DNA from 3 places in the Shinella sp. S4-D37 genome. Region 2 is predicted to be linked to each of the others. Evidence: predicted binding sites of a transcription regulator. Region 2 holds the regulator's gene; each other region holds the start of a gene.
What was found. Region 2 encodes LexA, which represses DNA repair genes until DNA is damaged. Its sites were predicted from a motif close to TGTTCNNNNTGTGTTCNG; they were not measured.
Positions count from the first base shown of each region.

Region 1 (3,256 bases), 170 kb from region 2:
ACGCCGAGCGATTTCGTCACCAACGCCATCATCGCCAATCTCGCCGCCGCGCGCTCCGAATGCGGCAGCTACGACCGGGTCTACCGCATCGACTGCCTGCGCCAGCGCATGCTCGACATCGCGCGCCGCATCCCGCAGGGCCCGGCCTATGCCCAGGCGCGGCAGATCGTCGGCCGCGCGGCAAGCCGGCTCGGCACCATCCAGTCCGCCAATGCCGATACAAGGGTGAAGAAACAGCGCTCGCGGCGCAACGCGCGGCTGCGCGAGGCCAAGGTCTACACCGCCATCAAGCAGGAGAAGCTGAACCAGGCGATGCAGCAGGCGAGCCGCGTCATCGAGGAGGCGACCACGCAATTGCTGCGCGCCGGCGAGAACTCGGAAAAGCGCTCGGCCCATTATCAGAAGATCGCCGCCGCCGTCGGCTCGACCAAGGTGCTGCTGCGCTCGGCCTGAATGTCTACTGCGAAAACAGCCAGTTCAGCGTCTCGCGCCAGTCGGTCATGCGCACGGGCGTGCCGTGGCCGCCGGTCTGGAACAGCACGAAGCGCGCCGGCACGCCGGCCTTGCGCAGCTTGCGGAACACCGCGATCTGGTCGTTGGCGGCATAGACGCCGTCGCTGTCGCCGTGGGTGAAGAAGACCGGCAGCCTCGCCTTGAAGGCGGCCGTCTTCGCATAGTCCCCGTCCGCCGCCCCGCCCATCAGCACCATGCCGGCAAGGCTCTTCACCGCCGCCGGATCGCGCGCCACGCGGGCGCAGATGAAGCTGCCCATCGAGGCGCAGGCGAGGATGACCGGCGCCTGCGGCGACAGCGCCTTGGCCGTCAGGATGAGGCCGGCAACGCGGGCCGCGCCCTTGTCGTCGAAGGAGGGCACGCTCGGCGCGTAATAGACGCCGCCGTTCTGCGCCGCGAGGTTCTTCAGCCGGTTGAAGTTGCCGCCGAAGTTCCAGTCGTTGTTGCCGAGCCGCCGGTCGCCGCCGCGGCCGTGGATGAAGATGACGGTGAAGGCCGCGCCCTCCGCCTTGCCGGTCATCGCGACGTCGATCGGCCCGGCCGGCGTTCCGATCGCCGCGTTCTTCTGCGCCTTCTTCACCGCCGTCGAGACATAGGCCGATTTCACCCGGCGCTCCGGCACCTGGTCGCGGCCGTTGATGTCGCGCATCTCCTGGTAGTCGACGACGCGCAGCGCCCCGTCGTCGCTCGTCTCCACCACCGTGCCGTAGCCGAACAGGTCGTCCTTCCAGGGCTTCAGGCTCAGCGCCGCCGCCTCGCCGGCCATGCAACACGCGAGCACCGCGGCCAGAAACAGCCGGGAAAGGCAATGAACTGTGGACTGGCGCATGAACTGTGGCTCCCTGAAGGCTGCGATACTTGCCATCCGCCCGCCCGCAACGCAATCCTCAGGCAGCGATAGGCGCGGCGGCGCGCCGTCCCGGAATCGCGAAAGCCCGCGGAATCTGGCAGGATCGCAAGTGATTCGCGTAACCACCTCTTCTGCGCCCGACCCCGATCCGCCACGGACCGGCGGGAAACCGGCAAACGGAACAAAATCTGAACGGCCCATGCAAGACGACAGCAACGACCTCTTCGCCCACATGCCTTCCCAGCCCGTCGCGCCACGGGTCGAAAAGCCCGCAGCGGCAGCCGCCCCTGCCCGCGAGGCGCGTCCCGCGCCGCCGAGCGAGGGCACCGGCGGCTACGACGCCTCGGCGATCCGCGTGCTGGAAGGGCTCGAACCGGTCCGCTTGCGCCCCGGCATGTATATCGGCGGCACGGACGAGAAGGCGCTGCACCACCTCTTCGCCGAGGTCATCGACAACTCGATGGACGAGGCCGTCGCCGGCCATGCCAATTTCATCGAGGTCAATCTCGACGCCGAGGGCTACCTGACCGTCACCGACAACGGCCGCGGCATCCCGGTGGAGAACCACCCGCAGATGCCGGGAAAATCCACGCTGGAGGTCATCCTCACCGTGCTGCACGCCGGCGGCAAGTTCGACGGCAAGGCCTACGAGACCTCGGGGGGCCTGCACGGCGTCGGCGTCTCGGTCGTCAACGCCCTCTCCGACCATCTGGAGGTCGAGGTCGCCCGCAACAAGAAGCTCTACCGCCAGCGCTTTTCGCGCGGCAAGCCGGTCGGGGGCCTAGAAGAACTCGGCGACGTGCACAACCGGCGCGGCACGAAGGTGCGCTTCCATCCCGACCCGGAGATTTTCGGCGCGCATGCGCGTTTCGATCCGGGCCGCGTCTTCCGCATGGCTCGTTCCAAGGCCTATCTCTTCGGCGGCGTCGAGATCCGCTGGAGCTGCGATCCCTCGCTGCTGCCCGAAGGCTCCGAAACGCCGGAAAAGGCCGTCTTCCACTTCCCCGGCGGCCTCAAGGACTATCTCCAGGCGACGCTCGGCAAGGACTATACCGTCACCCGCGAGATTTTTGCCGGCAAGAGCGAGAAGTCGGGCGGCCACGGCTCGCTGGAATGGGCCGTCACCTGGTACGGCGGCGATTCGCTGATCCACTCCTATTGCAACACCATCCCGACGGCCGACGGCGGCACGCATGAGGCCGGCCTTCGCATCGCCCTCACCAAGGGCCTGAAGAACTATGCCGAGCTGACGCAGAACAAGCGCGCCGCCGCCATCACCACCGACGACGTGATGATCTCGGCCGTCGGCATGCTCTCCGTCTTCATCCGCGAACCGGAATTCGTCGGCCAGACGAAGGACAAGCTCGCCAGCGTCGAGGCCCAGCGCATCGTCGAGAACGCGCTGCGCGACCCCTTCGACCACTATCTCGCCGACAATCCGGGCGAAGCCGCAAAACTGCTCGACTGGGTGATCGAGCGCGCCGAAGAGCGCCTGCGCCGCCGCAAGGAAAAGGAAGTCAGCCGCAAGACCGCCGTGCGCAAGCTGCGCCTGCCGGGCAAGCTCGCGGACTGCTCGCAGAATTCCGCCGACGGCGCCGAACTCTTCATCGTGGAGGGCGATTCGGCCGGCGGCTCGGCCAAGCAGGCGCGCAACCGTGCCAACCAGGCGATCCTCCCCTTACGCGGAAAGATCCTCAACGTCGCCAGCGCCGGCCGGGAAAAGCTCGGCGCCAACCAGCAGATCTCCGACCTGGTGCAGGCGCTCGGCTGCGGCACGCGCTCGAAATACCGCGAGGACGACCTGCGCTACGATCGCGTCATCGTCATGACCGATGCCGACGTCGACGGCGCGCACATCGCCTCGCTGCTCATCACCTTCTTCTACCAGGAGAT
Region 1 covers NZ_JBFNXL010000005.1:1,687,072-1,690,327, reverse strand. Annotated here, with positions in the region: gene AB3G45_RS15605 (hypothetical protein) at 1-453, shown strand, start outside; gene AB3G45_RS15600 (alpha/beta hydrolase) at 458-1,342, opposite strand; gene parE (DNA topoisomerase IV subunit B) at 1,596-3,256, shown strand, end outside.
Region 1: parE (DNA topoisomerase IV subunit B) is a predicted target of LexA. The motif match lies at 1,541-1,558, and genes of this name have one in related genera.

Region 2 (3,256 bases):
CGCTCTACATCCTCGTCTCCGGCGGCGCGATCTCCGCCGTGCGCTCCTGGATCATGATCTGCATCATGCTGGTGGCGGTGCTGTTCGGCCGCGCCGCGATCAGCCTGCGCAACGTGGCGCTGTCGGCGATCGTCATCCTCGCCGTCACCCCCTCCGCCGTCACCAATCCGGGCTTCCAGATGTCCTATGCGGCGACGCTCGGCCTCGTCGCCGGCTATGCCGCCTGGCGCGAGCGTCCGGTGCGGCGGGAGGGCGGGGAAGGGCGCTTCAAACTGTTCGGCGGCGCGCTGGGGCGCTTCCTAGGCGGGCTCATGCTGTCCTCGCTGATCGGCGGGGTCTCGACGCTGGTCTATTCCGTCGGCCATTTCCATCGCATCCCGGCCTATGGGCTTGCCGGCAACCTGCTCGCCATGCCCGTCATCAGCGCCGTCGTCATGCCCTTCGGCCTTGTCGCGGTGCTGCTGATGCCCTTCGGGCTCGACGCCGTGCCCTTCGCGATCATGGGCAAGGGCATCGAGTGGATGATCGCGCTTTCGATGTGGGTCGCGGGCTGGAAGGGCGAGATCGTCACCGGCCGCATCCCGCCCGCCGCCTTCCTGCTGATCGGCCTCGGCGGCGGGCTCGTCTGCATCCTGCGCACGCGGCTGCGCCATGCCGGAACGCTGCTTGCCGCCCTCGGCCTTGCGATCGCCTGCCTTCCCGCCGCGGGCGCCAGGCCGGAAATGCTGGTATCGGAGGACGGCCGCCTGGTCGCCATCCTGCGCGGCGAAACCGTCGCGACGAACCGTGCAAGGCCCTCCGACTTCATCTATTCCCAGTGGCGGCGGGCCTTGCGGCTCGGCGATCTTGCAAAACCGCAAACGCGCAGGAGCGAGGGCCTGACCCTGGAGGAAACGGATGATACTGCGGCAAGCGGGAAACCGCCGCGCCGCAAGGCCGACCGGCAGAAGGCGAAGGAGGCCATGGCGTGGGCGCTCGCGGCAGCCCGGACGGGCGGAAGTTTCGTCTGCGAGGCGAAGGCATTCTGCGCCGCCGTCTCGCCGAGCGGCTGGCGGGTCGTCACCCTGGACGACGTCGCCTTCCTGGGGACGGCCTGCGATGCCGCGGACCTCGTCGTCGTGCCCTTTGCCCTGCGGCTGGAAGCCTGCCGCTCCGGCGCCCGCCTGGTGACGGCGCGTCACCTCAGGCGAACCGGTGCCCTCGAAATCCGGCCGGCGGCCGAAGGGGCTTCCGGCACCTTTTCAGAGGCACACATGACGCCCGCCGTGGAAAGCCTCGACCGGCCCTGGACCCGCCACCGCACCTATGACTGGCGCACCGGCAGCTTCGATCCGCCGAAGGATCAATGATAGCGGCGGATGAGGCCGACCAGCTTGCCCTGGATCTTCACCCGGTCCGGCCCGAAGATGCGGGTCTCGTAGGCGGGGTTTGCCGCTTCGAGCGCGATGGAGGCACCCTTGCGGCGGAAGCGCTTGAGCGTCGCCTCCTCCTCGTCGACGAGGGCGACGATGATCTCGCCGGGATTGGCGCTGCTGGCCGTGCGGATGATCACCGTGTCGCCGTCGAGGATGCCGGCCTCGATCATCGAATCGCCCTTGACCTCCAGCGCATAGTGATCGCCGTTGCCGATCATCTCGGCCGGCACGGTGATGTCGTGGGTGTTGTTCTGGATGGCGGAGATCGGCACGCCGGCGGCGATGCGGCCCATGACCGGAACGGAGACGGAGGAGGAAATCTCCGCAACGGGCGTGCGCTGCGGCGGGGCGGCGACGGCTGGCGGCTGCTTGCCGCGGCTGCCCTCGATGACGGCCGGCGAAAAGCCGCGGCGCGGCTGCAGGCTCTGGCTATAGGCTTCGGGAAGCTTGATCACCTCCAGCGCGCGGGCCCGGTTCGGCAGGCGCCGGATGAAGCCGCGCTCCTCCAGCGCCGTGATGAGGCGGTGGATGCCCGACTTGGACGCGAGATCCAGCGCATCCTTCATCTCGTCGAACGAGGGAGGAATGCCGGACTCCTTCATCCGTTCATGAATGAACAGGAGAAGTTCCTGTTGTTTCCGCGTGAGCATGGCCCCTCCACCGAGAATCGAGTGAAACAAATCCAGAACGGACACTATCTGTTCCATATGTGTTCCGCAAGGGGTTGCTGAAACAATAATAATACTGTTCAGGCGGAGGGTTCGCGCAGGAGAAGCACAGTGCAGGGCGCGCCCGCGGGGATCGCGGGCGCGTGCGGCGGGCGGATGAGGAGGCCTTCGGAGGCCGCGAAAGCCTTCATCATGGAAGAATCCTGCTTGTCCAGTGGCGTGACCATGAGGTCGCCGGCGGGGCCACGGGCAAGGCGTGCGCGCACATAGTCCTGCCGATGGTCGTTTTCCTTGAGGGGCACGGCGGCGATTGCCGGATACTCGCGGCTTACCGCCGGCAGGTGCGCGAGGCGGCGCACGAGGGGAACGAGGAAGAGGTGGGAGCAGACGAGACTCGAGACGGGATTGCCGGGCAGGCCCATGACGTGCACGGCGCCGAGGCGGCCGACCATCAGCGGCTTTCCCGGGCGCATGGCGATGCGCCAGAAGTCGAGCTCCATGCCGGCCTCGCCGAGCACGGGCTGCACGAGGTCGAAGTCCCCGACGGAGGCGCCGCCGAGCGTGACGAGCCCATCGATATCGAGCGACAGCGCCCGGCGCACGGCCTGAAGCATCGCCTCCTTGTCGTCCGCGACGATCCCGAGGTCGATCACCTGCGCGCCGGCCGCACGGGCGAGGGCCGCGACGCCGTACGTGTTGGAGGCGATGATCTGGCTGGTTCCCGGCGGCGTGCCGGGCGGCACGAGTTCGTCGCCGGTGGCGAGCACGGCAATGCGTGGGCGGGCATAGACGGACAGCGCCGCATGGTTCATGGCCGCCGCGACCGTCAGGCGGCCGGCATCGAGCATGTCGCCGGCTTTCAGGACGACCTCGCCTTCGGAAAAATCCTGGCCTCGCGGGCGGATGTGGCGGCCCTTCGGCGTGAGGAAGGTGGTGCGGATGCGGCCGTCCTCCAGCACCGCGGCGTCTTCCTGCAGGAGCACGGTATCGGCGAAGGCCGGCAGCGGGGCGCCGGTGAAGATGCGCACGGCCTCGCCGGGACCGGCGGTGCCTTCGAAGGCGTGGCCGGCGGAAGACATGCCTGCAACGGTCAGGATCGAGCCGAGCGCGGCGATATCCGCGTGGCGCACGGCATAGCCGTCCATCGCGGAATTGTCGAAGGGCGGCTGCGTC
Region 2 covers NZ_JBFNXL010000005.1:1,853,906-1,857,161, reverse strand. Annotated here, with positions in the region: gene AB3G45_RS16420 (ComEC/Rec2 family competence protein) at 1-1,349, shown strand, start outside; gene lexA (transcriptional repressor LexA) at 1,343-2,065, opposite strand; gene glp (gephyrin-like molybdotransferase Glp) at 2,164-3,256, opposite strand, start outside.

Region 3 (3,256 bases), 920 kb from region 2:
CGGCGAACCGCGCCACGCGCGCCAGCTCCGCCTCCAACTTCTCCTGCCGGCCGGCGGAGGCGCGGACCTTCGGTTCCCACCATAGCCGCTTGACGTCGAGCGTGCCGGCCTTGCGGTCGGCCTTCATGTCGATGCGGCCGACGAGGCGATCCCCCTCCAGCAGCGGGAAGACGTAGTAGCCGTATTGCCGCTTGGGCTCCGGCACGAAGATCTCGATGCGGTAGAAATAGCCGAACAGCCGTTCGGTGCGGTTGCGGTCGCGGATCAGCGGATCGAAGGGCGAGAGCACGCGCAGGCGGGCGGGCGGCTCGGGCACGTCGCCGAGGCAGGCCGGAAAATCGGCGAAGGCGTGCGAGGCGCGCGGCTTGCCGCCGTCCGAAGGCGCGACCAGGACGGGGCGCAGTTCCGCGCGGTGCGCCTCGACCCAGGCCTTCGCCTCCTCCGGCGTGATCAGCGCCCAGAAGGCGGCGATCTCGCCATGGGTGGCAAAGCCCAGCCGCTCCAGCGCGCTGCGGCAGGCCCAGTCGATGAAGGCATCGTGCTCGACGGCGGGCTCGTGATGGTGGGGCGGCACGACCCGCTCGGCGAGATCGTAGACCTTCTGGAAATTCTCGCGCCGGGCGATGGCCAGCTTACCGGTGTGCCAGAGATATTCCAGCGCCGTCTTGTTCGGATGCCAGTTCCACCAGCCGCCCGACTTGTGGTCGTCGGCCTTCAGGTCGCGCGACAGCACGGCGCCGCCGGAGGCGATGCGCGCATAGGTCTCGTCGAAGGCCTTGTCGAAGCCCTCCCCCTGCCATTTGCGCCAGCGCTCGGCGATCGAGGCCTCCTTGCGGCGGAACCGGTGCTTCCAGTAGCGGAAGAAGGCGCTCGGGATGATGGAGGCGTCGTGCGTCCAGTGCTCGAAGAGCTCGCCGTCCTCCTCCAGCAGCGCCGCCAGGTGCTCGCGCTTGTAGGTCTGGTTGCGCGAGAACAGGATCTGGTGATGCGCACGCTCCACCGTGGCGATGCTGTCGACCTGCACGAAGCCGATGTCGTGGATGAGGGCCAGCAGGTCCGCCTTGCCGAGGAGGCGCCCGGGCGGCGCGCTGAGGCCCTGCCGCGCGAGGAAGATACGCCGGGCCTCGGCGTTGGAGAGGAGAATCGTCATGAATGATGATAGGCACATATTCCCGGTTTGTTCCACCCGTTTCCGACTTATCCCGGGAAGAAGGCGCGTTCCCGTGAAAACCTCTTCGCACATGCGGTAGAATTGCCTATAGCTCCCCCACCATCACGAAACGGGATCCCGCTTTTGGATATCGTCTTCTCCGCCGCCACGGTGACCTATGCCGGACGCGCCGCGCTGCACCCGCTGACGCTTGCGCTCGGCGAACGGCGCATCGGCGTGGTCGGGCTCAACGGCTCGGGCAAGACCACCATGGCGCGGCTGATCAACGGCCTCGTCAAGCCGACGGGCGGCACGGTGACGGTCGACGGGCTCGACACCGTGAAGGACGAGACCGCCGCGCGCGGGAAAACCGGCTTCATCTTCCAGAACCCGCAGCACCAGATGATCCTGCCGATCCTGGCCGAGGACATCGCCTTCGGCCTCAAGAACCGCGGCTTCGGCAAGGCGGAGATCGCCGAGCGGACCGAGGCGGTGCTCGCGCGATTCGGCATATCCCACCTCGCCCGGCGGCGCGTGCACGAGCTTTCCGGCGGCGAGACGCAGCTCGGGGCGATCGCCAGCGTGCTCGTCACCGGCCCGGACCTCCTGATCCTCGACGAGCCGACCAACCAGCTCGACCTGAAGAACCGCGCGCTCATCGAGCGCACGGTGGCGGACCTCACCGAACAGGTGCTCGTCATCACGCACGACCTCGCGCTGCTCGACGGTTTCGACCGGGTGCTGGTGTTCCACGAGGGCCGGCTTGCGGCCGACGGCCGGCCGGCGGAGGCGATTAGCGCCTACCGGGAGATCGCGGCATGCTGAACGGGCTCGACATCGAGGGCTCCTCGCCGCTGCACCGGATGCCCGTGCGCGGCAAGCTGGCCCTGCTCTTTACCGCCGCGATCGGGCTCTTCCTCGTTTCGGACCTGCGCATCCTCGTGCCGGCGCTCGGGCTTTCCGCCGTCCTCTATCTTTCGACCGGCATCGGCCCCGGCGAGGCCTTCCGGCGCGTGCGCTTCGTGCTTTTCACCGTGCTGCTCGTGGCGGCCGCGAACTATGCCTTCCACTCGCTGCACGAGGCGCTGGTCGTCTTCTGCCGGCTCGGCGCGCTGGTTCTCATCGCCGCCGCCGTCACCGCCACGACCGCGATCTCCGCCTTCATGGACGAGATCACCCGGCTCCTGACGCCGCTCGAACGATTCGGCTTCGTGCGCGCGGCCGACGTGAGTCTTGCGGTCGGCCTCGTCATACGCTTCGTGCCGGAGATCTTCGCGCGCTACGGCGAGATAGCCGATGCCCACCGGGCCCGCGGCCTGCCTGTGCGGCCGATGACCACGCTCGTGCCGCTCATCATCCTGACGCTGAAGGACGCCGACACGATCGCCATGGCGATTGACGCGCGCGGCTTTCGGCGGCACTAAGCATTCGACCCAATTTTGTCCACCGGGAAACCCGACATGACCACCAGAGACATCGTCCTCGTCGCCCTCTTCGCCGCGATCATCGTGGTGCTGGGCCTGCTGCCGCCCGTCACGCTCGGCTTCATTCCGGTGCCGATCACCGCGCAGTCGCTCGGCGTCATGCTGGCCGGCTGCATTCTCGGCGCAAGGCGCGGCGCGGCCGCCGTGCTGCTCGTGCTGCTGCTGGTGGCCATCGGCCTGCCGGTTCTGTCGGGCGGGCGCGGCGGCCTTGCGGTCTTCGCCGGCCCGACGGCCGGCTATCTCGTCGGCTTCGTTCCCGGCGCCTATGTCTGCGGCCTGATCGCCCAGCGCTTCGTGAAGGAGGACCAGGCCGAGCTGGCGCAGTTCCTCACGTTCCTGAGCGCCGCAGTCGTCGGCGGCATCCTGGTCGTCTACCTCTTCGGCATTCCGTGGCTCGCCTATATGAGCGGCAAGGCCTTCCTCGAAACGACACTCGCCGCCCTCGTCTTCATGCCCGGCGACCTCATCAAGGCCTTCATCGCCATGCTGGCCGGCCGCGCGGTGCTTGCCGGCTATCCGCTGCTGCCGCAGCGCGCCTGAGCCGATGCCGCTTTCCGGCGCCCTCGAACGGCACGCCGCCGAACGCCCGGGGAACCCGGCCTTCCACCTGGAGGACCGGGTT
Region 3 covers NZ_JBFNXL010000005.1:2,773,287-2,776,542, forward strand. Annotated here, with positions in the region: gene AB3G45_RS21080 (winged helix-turn-helix domain-containing protein) at 1-1,150, opposite strand, end outside; gene AB3G45_RS21085 (energy-coupling factor ABC transporter ATP-binding protein) at 1,295-1,975, shown strand; gene AB3G45_RS21090 (energy-coupling factor transporter transmembrane protein EcfT) at 1,969-2,574, shown strand; gene AB3G45_RS21095 (biotin transporter BioY) at 2,611-3,174, shown strand; gene AB3G45_RS21100 (class I adenylate-forming enzyme family protein) at 3,179-3,256, shown strand, end outside.
Region 3: AB3G45_RS21085 (energy-coupling factor ABC transporter ATP-binding protein) is a predicted target of LexA. The motif match lies at 1,168-1,185, and genes of this name have one in related genera.